Regions from separate parts of the Sphaerotilus microaerophilus genome, predicted to be linked through region 3. Evidence: predicted binding sites of a transcription regulator. Region 3 holds the regulator's gene; each other region holds the start of a gene.
What was found. Region 3 encodes sigma-54, which starts transcription at its own class of promoters, with help from an activator protein. Its sites were predicted from a motif close to TGGCANGNAANCTGCTTT; they were not measured.
Positions count from the first base shown of each region.

Region 1: NGK70_RS16950 (HoxN/HupN/NixA family nickel/cobalt transporter) is a predicted target of sigma-54. The motif match lies at 1,275-1,292, and genes of this name have one in related genera.
Region 2: glnA (type I glutamate--ammonia ligase) is a predicted target of sigma-54. The motif match lies at 2,255-2,272, and genes of this name have one in related genera.

Region 1 is NZ_AP025730.1:3,981,620-3,985,694, reverse strand. It holds gene NGK70_RS16955 (DUF2946 family protein) at 1-313, opposite strand, end outside; gene NGK70_RS16950 (HoxN/HupN/NixA family nickel/cobalt transporter) at 397-1,242, opposite strand; gene nikR (nickel-responsive transcriptional regulator NikR) at 1,374-1,886, opposite strand; gene clpB (ATP-dependent chaperone ClpB) at 2,040-4,075, shown strand, end outside.
Region 2 is NZ_AP025730.1:5,806,544-5,810,618, reverse strand. It holds gene NGK70_RS25205 (sterol desaturase family protein) at 1-362, shown strand, start outside; gene NGK70_RS25200 (EI24 domain-containing protein) at 390-1,268, shown strand; gene NGK70_RS25195 (competence/damage-inducible protein A) at 1,349-2,158, shown strand; gene glnA (type I glutamate--ammonia ligase) at 2,358-3,773, shown strand; gene NGK70_RS25185 (hypothetical protein) at 3,925-4,075, shown strand, end outside.
Region 3 is NZ_AP025730.1:328,364-332,438, forward strand. It holds gene hpaR (homoprotocatechuate degradation operon regulator HpaR) at 1-47, shown strand, start outside; gene NGK70_RS01505 (hypothetical protein) at 108-422, opposite strand; gene NGK70_RS01510 (RNA polymerase factor sigma-54) at 581-2,209, opposite strand; gene lptB (LPS export ABC transporter ATP-binding protein) at 2,264-3,022, opposite strand; gene lptA (lipopolysaccharide transport periplasmic protein LptA) at 3,076-3,657, opposite strand; gene NGK70_RS01525 (thiol:disulfide interchange protein DsbA/DsbL) at 3,772-4,075, opposite strand, start outside.

The sequences.
Region 1 (4,075 bases), 2.4 Mb from region 3:
GCACCGTGGCCACGCGCAGGGCGGGCCGATGGTCCGGCGCCGTGGCGTTTGGCAGAGCCAGCTGGCTCGCCGGATACAGGCAGTAGCCGCAAGCGGAGTCCTGCGTCGTGGAGGCTGGCGGCGCTTCCTCGGTGGCACCCGGGTTGGACGGGGCAACGACCGAGCACAGATCCGCCAGCAGGGCATGCACCGGCGCGCCGCGCTGCACGTCGGCATGGCGCAGGGCATGGGACACACCAGGCGCCAGCAGCTGCGCCAGGACCAGCAAGGTGCCCAGCCAGGCCAAGCAGGTCCGGTAATGCCGAAGGATCATGCGCCGCATTGTACGGAGCCGCCTGGCGCCCGGGCGTCGCAGTCGTTCCGGACGGGCCATTCCAGGTCACCGGCCACCCTGCGTCAGGCGGCCTCCAGCGGGACGGCGACCGCTTGAGATACCCGGCGCGCCAGCAGGTGGGCCATGAGGTAGCTCAGCGCGATCACGGTGACCACGATGGCACCGAAGGCCAGCTCCTTGCCGTCGCTCCAGGCGTCGATGGCGGGTGAACTCAGCTTGGCGATGCCCAGGCCGGCCACCAGCAGGCTGACGGCCGATACCGCCACGCTCATCACACGCGAGGCCAGCGCGGCGATCTGGTCGGCCCGGGCGATCAGGCGGGCGATCCACCAGCCATTGAGTGCGTCGGTGGCCAGCATGCCGAGCACGAACAGGCCGCCCAGCATCAGTGAATGCGCCACGCCGCCGAACTGCGCCGCGGTGACGGCAAACAGGGCCGACTGGCTGACCGTGTCGAACGACAGGGCGAACAGCGCGCCCACCACGGCCACGGCCACCGGCCCCTGTCCGGGCGCGAGCCGGCCGAGCAGGCGGCCCAAAAGCCGGCCCTTCAAGCCGACCAGACCGACCACCGTGCCCGCCGGGGCGGCCAGCACCACGCGCAGGTTGACGATGCCCAGGGTGAGCAGGAAGGCAATCGACACCCAGGCACCGAACAGGTCGATCCACTCCGGCGGCGTCCAGTGCTCGCTCGCGACCCCCACGATCAGCGCGATCGCCATCACCACCACGCCGTGCCCGAGCGAGAACAGGGCGCCGCAGTAGCGCGTGTGCGCCGCGCCCTGGCGTGCGCCCAACCGGGTGAAACCGTCGATCGTCGCCAGGTGGTCGGCATCGAAGCCGTGGCGCATCCCGAGCAGGAACACGAGGGCGCACAGGGCGCTCCAGTCGGTGGGCAGGTCGTGCATGGCGGTGGGTGTATGAAAGACGTCCAACCTTTCATACATGAATCGTGCCATTCGGCGGCACGGCCGGTCAACCGACGTGGTGCCCAGGCTGGGGTGCACCGGCCTTTCGTTTGATCCTCGTTAACCCCTGGTCAGCAGTTGTCCGGCGGCGTGTGCGGATCGGCAGCCTGCTGGTCAGCCGCCACGGGGGGCGCCGGGGGGGCCGAGGCCGGCACAAGGTGGTCGTGACCATGGTGGTGGTGGATCGACACCGGCACCAGATGCAGCTGGCCGTGGCTCACTCCAGGCTGGGCGATGACCGACTGCGCGAAGTCCTGCACCGCGTCGGTGCGCCCGCGCAGGATGGCCACCTCGATGCACAGGTCGTGATCGAGGTGGGCGTGGGTGGTCGCGATGGTCAGCTCGTGATGCTCGTGCTGCATGTCGGTCAGCCGCATCGCCAGCTGGCGCTGGTGGTGGTCGTAGAGGTAGCTGAGCGTGGCGATGCAGGGCCCGTCGGGCCGGGCCTGGCGGCGCTCCTGGCCGAGGTGCTCGCGCAGCAGGTCGCGGAAGGCCTCGGAGCGGTTCTCGTAGCCACGCTCGCGCACCAGGGCCTCGAAGGCGTCGGCCAGGTCGTCGTCGAGGGACATCGTCAGGCGTTTCATCGGGGACGGCTCCTTGCGGTGGATGGCGCGGTGGGCGCGGGCTGCGCCGAGGATAGCGGCGCACTGGGGCCCACCTCCTGCATCCGCCTTGATCTGGCAGGCCTTGAAATGCGTGCGGCGTCCCTCAAATCCCCGTCAACCCGGAGGATTCCCATGCGTGCCGACAAGCTCACCACCCTGCTGCAACAGGCCCTGGCCGATGCCCAGAGCCTTGCGAACCAGTCCGACCACCCCTACATCGAACCGGCGCACCTGCTGAAGGCGATGCTGCAGCAGGCCGACGGCCCACGCTCGCTGCTGCAGCGCGCCGGGGTCAATCTGCGCGCGTTGGAAGACGCGGCCGACGCCGCGCTGTCGCGCATCGCCCCGGTACAGGGCGGTGAGTTGCAGCCCGGGCGGGACCTGGTCACGCTGCTACAGGGCGCCGAGAAGGAAGCCAGCAAGCGCGGTGACCAGTTCATCGCCAGCGAGATGCTGCTGCTGGCGCTGGCCGACGCCAAGACCGATCTGGCCCAGGCCGCGCGCAGCGCCGGCCTCACCCGCAAGGCGCTGGAAGCCGCCATCGACGCGGTGCGCGGCGGCGCCAAGGTGGATTCGGCCGAAGCCGAGGGCCAGCGCGAGGCGCTCAAGAAGTACACGCTCGACCTCACCGAACGCGCCCGCTTGGGCAAGCTCGACCCGGTGATCGGCCGCGACGACGAGATTCGCCGTGCCATCCAGGTGCTGCAGCGGCGCACCAAGAACAACCCGGTGCTCATCGGCGAGCCCGGCGTGGGCAAGACCGCCATCGTCGAAGGCCTGGCGCAGCGCATCGTCAACGGCGAGGTGCCCGAGACGCTCAAGGACAAGCGCGTGCTGGTGCTGGACATGGCGGGCCTGCTGGCCGGCGCCAAGTACCGCGGCGAGTTCGAGGAGCGCCTCAAGAGCGTGCTCAAGGAAGTGGCCCAGGACGAGGGGCGCATCATCCTGTTCATCGACGAGCTGCACACCATGGTGGGCGCGGGCAAGGCCGAGGGCGCCATCGACGCCGGCAACATGCTCAAGCCGGCGCTGGCGCGTGGCGAGTTGCACTGCATCGGCGCGACCACGCTGGACGAGTACCGCAAGTACGTCGAGAAGGACGCCGCGCTGGAGCGCCGCTTCCAGAAAGTGTTGGTCGACGAGCCCAGCGTGGAGGCGACGATCGCCATCCTGCGTGGCCTGCAGGAAAAGTACGAGGTGCACCACGGCGTGGAGATCACCGACCCGGCCATCGTGGCCGCGGCCGAACTCAGCCACCGCTACATCACCGACCGTTTCCTGCCCGACAAGGCGATCGACCTGATCGACGAGGCGGCGGCCAAGATCAAGATCGAGATCGATAGCAAGCCCGAGGTGATGGACCGGCTCGACCGCCGCATGATCCAGCTGAAAATCGAGCGCGAGGCCGTGCGCAAGGAGAAGGACGAGGCGTCCATCAAGCGCATGGGCCTGATCGAGGAAGAGATCGGCAAGCTGGAGCGTGAGTACGCCGACCTGGAAGAGATCTGGAAGTCCGAGAAGGCCTCGGCGCAGGGTTCCGACCAGGTGCGCAAGGACATCGAGCAGATCAAGCTGCAGATCGAGGAATGGAAGCGCAAGGGTGACTTCAACAAGGTCGCCGAGCTGCAGTACGGCAAGTTGCCCGAGCTGGAGAAGCGCCTGAAGGAGGCCCAGGCCAAGGAGGCCGGCAAGGCCAAGGGCGGCCAGGGTCCGCAGCTGCTGCGCACCATGGTGGGCGCCGAAGAAATCGCCGAGGTGGTTTCACGCGCCACCGGCATCCCGGTCAGCAAGCTGATGCAGGGCGAGCGCGACAAGCTGCTGCAGATGGAAGGCAAGCTGCATGAGCGCGTGGTCGGGCAGGAGGAGGCCATCGTCGCCGTGTCCGACGCCATCCGGCGCAGCCGTGCGGGCCTGAGCGACCCCAACCGGCCGCTGGGCAGCTTCCTCTTCCTCGGCCCCACCGGCGTGGGCAAGACCGAGCTGTGCAAGGCGCTGGCGGGCTTCCTGTTCGACAGCGAGGAGCACATGATCCGCGTCGACATGAGCGAGTACATGGAGAAGCACTCGGTCAGCCGGCTCATCGGTGCGCCCCCGGGCTACATCGGCTACGACGAGGGCGGGGCGCTGACCGAGGCGGTGCGGCGCAAGCCCTACTCGGTGCTACTGCT
Region 2 (4,075 bases), 550 kb from region 3:
CGCCGGGGCAGTTCGTCGCGGTGGTGGCCTGTACGCAACTGGTCGAGAGCCTGTCGCACGCCAACCTGCGGCTGCCGTTCGGCCGCCTGGGTGAGCGGCTGCTGGTCGGGCCGGCCTTCCACCGCCTCCACCATGCGATCGGCCTGGGGCACGAATCGGCCGGGCAGGGCACGCTGGGCGGGCACAACTTCGGCATCCTGCTGCCCTGGTGGGACCAGCTCTTCGGCAGCGCGAGCTTCGTTCGCGATCCGGGGCCTACGGGTATCCGCGACCAGCTGCCGGAGAACGGGGGGCGCGACTATGGCCAGGGGTTCTGGGCGCAGCAGCGCCTGGGCCTGCTGCGGCTGATCGGCCGCGCCTGATCCCTGCGGCCGGGCTATGCTGCGCGGATGTTGAGCAAAGTCCTGGATGCCTTCTGGCGTGCCGCTGCGTACTGTTTCCATCCGCGGGTGATCCTGCTGTCGCTGCTGCCGGTGGCGGTGGCTGGAGCGGCGGGTTTCGCGCTGGCCTGGTTCTACTGGGAGCCGGCGGTGGAGGCGGTGCGGCTCGGCCTGGAGCGGCTGCCGCTGCTGGCGCCGGTCATGCAGTGGCTCAATGAAATGACCAACGGCGTGTTCCGCTCGGTGGTCGGGCCGCTGGTGGTGGTCGCCCTGGCGGTGCCGGTGGTGCTGATCGCCGCCATGCTGCTGGTGTCGGCCTTCATGGGCACGGCGCTGGTGAGCCTGGTGGCCAAGCGCCGCTTCCCGACGCTGGAGCGCCGCTACGGCGGCTCCTGGTGGCGCGGCGCGGTCGGCATGACCGGCGCCACCGGGATCGCGGTGCTGGCGCTGGTCGTGTCGCTGCCGTTCTGGCTCATCCCGCCGCTGGCGCTGCTGCTGCCGCCGCTGATCTGGGGCTGGCTGAGCTACCGCGTGATGAGCTACGACGCCCTGGCCGAGCACGCCAGCGCCGACGAGCGCCACGAGATCATGCGCCAGCAGCGCACGCCGCTGTTCGTGATGGGGCTGGTCACCGGCTACCTGGGCGCGGCGCCCTCGCTGGTCTGGGCCACCGGCGCGATGGCGCTGCCGATGATGCCGCTGCTGCTGCCCCTGTTCGTCTGGCTCTACACGCTGGTGTTCGCCTTCGCGGCGCTGTGGTTCACCCACTACGCGCTGGCCGCCCTTGATGAGCTGCGCCGGGCCCGTCTGGGCGAGCTGCTGCCATCGGCCAGCCCGGCCGATGGGGCCATCCGGCCCTCGGCCGGCAGCGCATCGGCGGCGCCCTGAGTAGCGGCACCCGAGCGCGCCCTGCACCCGCCCGCTGCCACCCGCCATCCTGCCCCTGCGCACCTGAGCAACCTCTGCACATGAACTTCGGCCTCATCATCATCGGCGACGAGATCCTTTCAGGCAAACGGCAGGACAAGCACCTCGCCAAGGTCATCGAGCTGCTCGGCGCGCGCGGCCTTTCGCTGGCCTGGGCGCAGTACCTGGGCGATGAGCCGGTGCGCATCACCGCGGCACTGCGCACGGCCTTCGCCAGCGGCGACGTGGTGTTCTCCTGCGGCGGCATCGGCGCCACACCGGACGACCACACCCGCCAGTGTGCCGCTGCCGCGCTGGACCGGCCGCTGGCGCTGCACCCGCAGGCGCGCGAGCTCATCATGGCGCGGGTGCGCAAGCTGGCCGTCGAGCAGGGCTGGACGGCCGACCCGGACCACCCCGACACGATCCACCGGCTCAACATGGGCGTGTTCCCCGAGGGGGCGACGATCATCTCCAACCCCTACAACCAGATCCCGGGCTTCTCGGTGGGCGAGGTGCACTTCGTGCCGGGCTTCCCGGTCATGGCGCACCCGATGATCGAGGCGCTGCTGGACGGCCGCTACGCCCACCTGCACGGTGGTGGGGCGCAGCAGGAGCGCTCGGTGATCGTCTACGGCGCCATGGAGGCCAGCCTGACGCCGCTGATGATCGACGTCGAGGCGCGCTTTCCCGGCATCAAGGTGTTCAGCCTGCCCAGCGTCGACCACCCGGAGCACGGCCGTCACATCGAGCTGGGCGTCAAAGGCCGGGGCGAGACACTGCTCTCGGCCTATGCAGCCCTCCTGGCCGGGTTGCGCAGCCGAGGCGTTCCCTTGGGCCCTGAAATGGTGCGAGGCACCGGCGATCAATAGCGCCAATGTGGTGCATTCATAGATCCAATTTGGTGCATGGCTCGTTTGGGCGCTTTCCTCAGAGGTATTGACGGTCGCGCCCCACCAGGCAGTGGCGGGCACGCTTTCTGCTAAATTGCCGGTCGGCCCAGCGCCGGTCCTGCCGGCAAGCAAAACGCCAATTCTTCAACCGAATTCCCACTCTCGTTAGGAGCCTCTGATGGCCAAGACCGTCGCCGACGTGATGACGATGGTGAAGGAAAACGAAGTCAAGTTCATCGACTTCCGTTTCACCGACACCCGCGGCAAGGAGCAACACGTCTCCGTGCCGATTTCCCACTTCGATGAAGACAAGTTCTCGTCGGGCCACGCCTTCGACGGCTCCTCCATCGCCGGCTGGAAGGGGATTGAAGCCTCCGACATGCTGCTGATGCCGGATCCGAACACGGCCAACATCGATCCGTTCTTCGAAGAGCCGACGCTGATCCTGACCTGCGACGTGATCGACCCCGCCGACGGCAAGGCCTATGAGCGCGACCCGCGCTCGCTGGCCAAGCGCGCCGAGGCCTACATGCGTTCGACCGGCCTGGGCGACACCGCCTTCTTCGGCCCGGAACCCGAATTCTTCGTGTTCGACAGCGTGCGCTGGAGCGCCGACATGTCCGGCTGCTTCGTCTCGGTCGAGTCCGAGGAAGCCGCCTGGAACACCGGCAAGGACTACGAGCACGGCAACAAGGGCTTCCGCCCGACCGTCAAGGGCGGCTACTTCCCCGTGCCCCCGGTCGACAGCGGCCAGGACATGCGCTCGGAGATGTGCCTGATCCTGGAAAGCCTGGGCATCCCGGTCGAAGTGCACCACCATGAAGTGGCGAACGCCGGCCAGATGGAAATCGGCACCCGCTTCAGCACGCTGATCGAGCGCGCCGACTGGGTCCAGCTGCAGAAGTACGTCATCCACAACGTGGCGGGCGCCTACGGCAAGACGGCCACCTTCATGCCCAAGCCCATCGTCGGCGACAACGGCAGCGGCATGCACGTGCACCAGTCGGTCTGGAAGGACGGCAAGAACCTGTTCGCAGGGGACGGCTACGCCGGCCTGAGCGACTTCGCGCTGTACTACATCGGCGGCATCATCAAGCACGCCCGTGCGCTGAACGCGATCACCAACCCCGGCACCAACAGCTACAAGCGCCTGGTCCCGGGCTACGAAGCCCCGGTGAAGCTGGCCTACTCGGCCAAGAACCGCTCGGCCTCGATCCGCATTCCGTACGTCGCGAACCCGAAGGGCCGTCGCGTGGAAGCCCGCTTCCCGGATCCCCTGATGAACCCGTACCTGGGTTTCGCCGCGCTGCTGATGGCCGGCCTGGACGGCGTCGAGAACAAGATCCACCCGGGCGAAGCCGCCACGAAGGATCTGTACCACCTGCCGCCGGAAGAAGACGCGCTGATCCCGACCGTGTGCTCGAGCCTGGAACAGGCCCTCGAGAACCTGGACAAGGACCGCGGCTTCCTGACCAAGGGCGGCGTGTTCACCGATGCCTACATCGACGCCTACATCGACCTGAAGATGCAGGAAGTCCAGCGCATGCGCATGACGACCCACCCGATCGAGTTCGACATGTACTACGCACTGTGAGGTGTGCCGGTGGCGGGCCTGGGCCTGCCACCCTCGCACCATCCAGAAAAAAGGACGGCCTGCGGGCCGTCTTTTGCATGGTGCCGGGCCGCTTGCCAGGCTTGGCGGTCCGGCTTGTCTACCGTTCGGGGCCTTTGCGCGATACTGGTTCATGCTCATTCGAAATGCGACGCCGCTGCTGGCGGGCCTGATGTTGCTGTCTGCTGCGGGGCAGGCGGTGGCCCAGGGCCGCGAGGTCTACCGCTGCCCCGGCAACCTCTACACCGACCAGATCAGTCCCAAGGAGGCCATGGAGCGTGGCT
Region 3 (4,075 bases):
AGCTGATCGGCCTGCTCGGCGAACTGCCGCCCGTGGACGCCGACTGATCGGCGCAGCCGGCCCGCCGCCGGTCTGCCGGCACAGGTCAAGAGCAGGTCAAACGCGGGTCAGAAGCCCGCTGGCGGGGCTGGCGTGCGACCGATGGGCAGCTCGCCCGCGGTGGGGACGCGCCACTCGGGCGCCGATCGGGCCTGCCCGGCCTGCCGCTGGACACGCGCCTCGGCATCGGTTGCGTGCACGAAATCGTTCCCCAGTTGCACCAGCTCGGTGCTGCCGCAGGAGCGGCACAGGCTCAGCACCGCCCGGGCGTACTCGGGCGGGCCGAGCAGCAGCCCCACGTCGACGGCCTCGCCGAGCTCGTGCAGCAGCAGGTCGTGGATGCGCTGGGCGATGCGCAGGCGGTTCTGGGCAGAAGGTTCCATGGCTTGTTGTGCTCCCGAAAGCCATGGTTCCATGCAGGTGGCGTGCCGCGCCATTGAGGCAAACACGCAAATTTGAAGCAATCCGTATCCGGGCGATGCCTGCGTCGGGCGCGGTGTGGCATCTGCACGGGCCGGCGGCTGCCGACCCGTCGAGAGGTTCAGATCGCCTTGCGCAGGTTCGCGGGCGCGATCTTGAGCGCCTCGCGGTACTTGGCCACCGTGCGCCGCGCCACCTGGATGCCCTGTTCCTCCAGCATCTGGCTGAGCTGGCTGTCCGACAGCGGCTTCTTGGCGTCCTCGGCGCTGACGAACTGCTTGATCAGCGCACGCACCGCCGTGGAGCTGGCGTTGCCACCGGCCTCGGTGTTCAGCGAGGAGCCGAAGAAGTACTTCAGCTCGAAGGTGCCGAAGGGCGTGTTCATGTACTTGGCCGTCGTCACCCGCGAGATGGTGGACTCGTGCAGGCCCAGCTCGTCGGCGATCTCGCGCAGCACCAGCGGCTTCATCGCGATCTCGCCGTGGGTGAAGAAGCCCTTCTGCCGTTCGACGATGGCCTGCGAGACGCGCTGGATGGTGTCGAAGCGCTGCAGGATGTTCTTGACGAACCAGCGCGCCTCCTGAAGCCGGGCCGACAGGTTGGCGCCACCCTCGTCGCCGGTGCGCTGGCTGCGGTGCTGGCGCAGCACCTGGGCGTAGAGGTCATTGATGCGCAGCTTGGGCATCACGTCCGGGTTGAGCACCACCTTCCAGCCGCGGCCGGACTTCTGCACGATCACGTCGGGCACGACGATGTTGGCCTCGGCGCGGGTGAAGCGCCGCCCCGGCTTGGGCTCCAGCGCAACGATCAGCGCCTGCGCCTCGCGCACGGTGTCTTCACTGGCGCCGGTGATGGCCATCAGGCGCTTGAGGTCCCGCTTGGCCAGCGCTTCGAGCTGGCCGCGACAGATCGCCAGGGCGGCGTCGCGCGCCTCGGAATCGGGCAGGTCACGCAGCTGCAGCTGCAGGCACTCGCAGAGGTCGCGTGCGCCCACACCCGCCGGCTCCAGGTTCTGCAGCCAGCCCAGCGCGCAGCGCAGGCGGTCGAGCAGGTCCTCGCGCAGCGTCAGGGCTGCCTCGGCCGCCGCCTGGGGATCGGCCGCAGGGTCGGCCGGGTTGCCCAGCTCCAGGATCAGCGCCAGACGCTCGGCCACTTCTTCGAGCGCGTCGGCCAGGTAGCCGTCCTCGTTGAGCGAGTCGATCAGCGTCTCGACCAGCAGCATGTCCTCGGGCGCCAGGCGCATGCCCAGCAGCTGTTCGCGCAGGTGGTCGGGCAGGCTGGGGGCCACGGTGTTGCGCTCGGTCCAGTCGCTGTCCTCGTCGTCGGGGGCGGCATTGCGGCTGGCGGGGGCTTCGGCCCGGCCGTCGAAGTCCTCGCGCTCGGTGCCGTTCTCCCAGTCTTCACGGTCGCCACCGTTGAAGTCCAGCGGCTCCATGCCCGGGGCATCGCCGTCGGCCGGGCTGGCGGCCTCGCTGCCGAGCGTGTCGCTGCCGCCGTCCCAGGGCGTGTCGGCGGCTCCTTCGGCCGGCGCGGACGGCGCCGCCACCTCGGCCGGCGTCGCCCCTGCGGCGCTGCTGTCGCCCGTGGCGCTGCCGTCGTCGTCGACCTCCAGGAAGGGGTTCTGTTCGAGCATCTGCTCGACTTCCTGGTGCAGCTCCAGCGTGGAGAGCTGCAGCAGCCGGATCGACTGCTGCAGTTGCGGGGTCAGCGCCAGGTGCTGTGACAGGCGGACCTGCAGGGAGGGTTTCACGAAGGGGTCCTCGTCTTCACGGATTCAGTGGGGTCTGGGAACAGCGCTGCACGTTCACATGCGGAAGTGCTCGCCCAGGTAGACCTTGCGCACATCGGGGTTGTCGACGATGTCGGTGGGCGTGCCCTCGGCCAGCACGCGGCCCTCGCTGATGATGTAGGCGCGGTCGCAGATGCCCAGCGTCTCGCGCACGTTGTGGTCGGTGATCAGCACGCCGATGCCGCGCGCCTTCAGGAAGCCGATGATGCGCTGAATCTCGATCACCGCGATCGGGTCGACGCCGGCAAAGGGCTCGTCGAGCAGGATGAAGCGCGGCTGGGTGGCCAGCGCCCGGGCGATCTCGACGCGGCGGCGCTCGCCGCCCGACAGCGCCGGCGCCGGGCTGTTGCGCAGCCGCTCGATCGACAGGTCGGCCAGCAGGGCATCGAGCAGCTGCTCGATGCGCGCGGCGGGGTAGGGCCGGCCACGCTCGTCGAGCTGGAGCTCCAGCACGGCGCGGATGTTCTCCTCCACCGTCAGGCGGCGGAAGATCGACGCCTCCTGCGGCAGGTAGGACAGGCCCATGCGGGCACGCTGGTGGATCGGCAGGCGCTCCACCGGCAGGCCGTCGATGCGGATCTGCCCGGCATCGGCACGCACCAGCCCGACCAGCATGTAGAAGCTCGTGGTCTTGCCCGCGCCGTTGGGCCCGAGCAGGCCGACCACCTCGCCGCTGTGCACCGCCAGGTGCACGTCCTTGACCACCAGCCGCGCGCCGTAGCGCTTCTGCAGGCCCTCGGCCTCCAGTCGGGTGGCCCCGCTGGGCGCGCTGATGGCGCCGGCCCCGGCAGGCAATGCGGCTGCACCGGCCGCCGGCAGTGCCGCCGTCAACGGCCGCCCTCGCTTGCACGCGGCGTCACGGTGCCGCGCACGCGGCCGCTACCGCCTGTGCCTCCGCCCTGCACCTCGAAGACATCGCGGGCGTTGTCGTAGACGATGAGCTCGCCATTCACCTGGTCGGCCAGTACGCCGGCGCGCAGCAGGCGGACCTGGGCGCGCTGCAGCAGGCGCACCACCTGCGCACCGGCGTCGTACTCGACGCGCTGCGCCTGGCCCTCGATCCACTCGTCCACGCCGTCGCGCTTCTGGCGGAACTGCACCAGCGGCGCCGCGGCCGAACCCTCGGCGACGGCCACCTGGCCCTGCGGCGTCTCGCGCAACTCGACCTGGGCAGCCTTGATCTGCATCGTGCCCTGGTTGACCTCGACGCCACCGCTGAGCAGCTGCACCCGGCGCTTGCCGTCGATGCGCACCTGGCCGGCGTCGAACTGCAGCGGCTGGGTACGGTCACCGCGCTCGGCCTGGGCCGCCGCCGTGACCAGCAGCAGCGCCAGAACCGCATACCGCAGACCGCCGTCGTGGCGGCTCGTGCGGCGGAAATCACCCAGAGGCGTGTGATGGGTCGGCAAGGCGGACTCTTTGGGGCATGGATTTTGCTTTTGATTCTAGCTCCGCGACACCCGAAAAGGATAGGGTGTCGCGTCCATCCGCCAGAGACTTCATCGCCTCTGTCCGAGCCGCCGTCAGCCCTTGCGCACCCGCGCGATGAGCTGGTCGGTGAGGGCCAGCGCACGGGCCTGGCTCTCGGTCTCGGGCACATTGTCGCCACCGGCCAGCGAGGGCGAGGTGTAGAAGCGGCCATGGATGCCCAGGGCGGGCACGCCGTCGATCTTGTAGCGCTCGACCAGTTGCTTGGCCTGCACGACCTTGGTCTGCACACCAAAGGAGCCATAGAGCTCCAGGAACTTGGCGCGGTCGACACCGTGCTTGGCGACGAGGTCCGCGGCGACCTCCGCACCGCCGACGCGCCCACGCAGCGCCTGCACC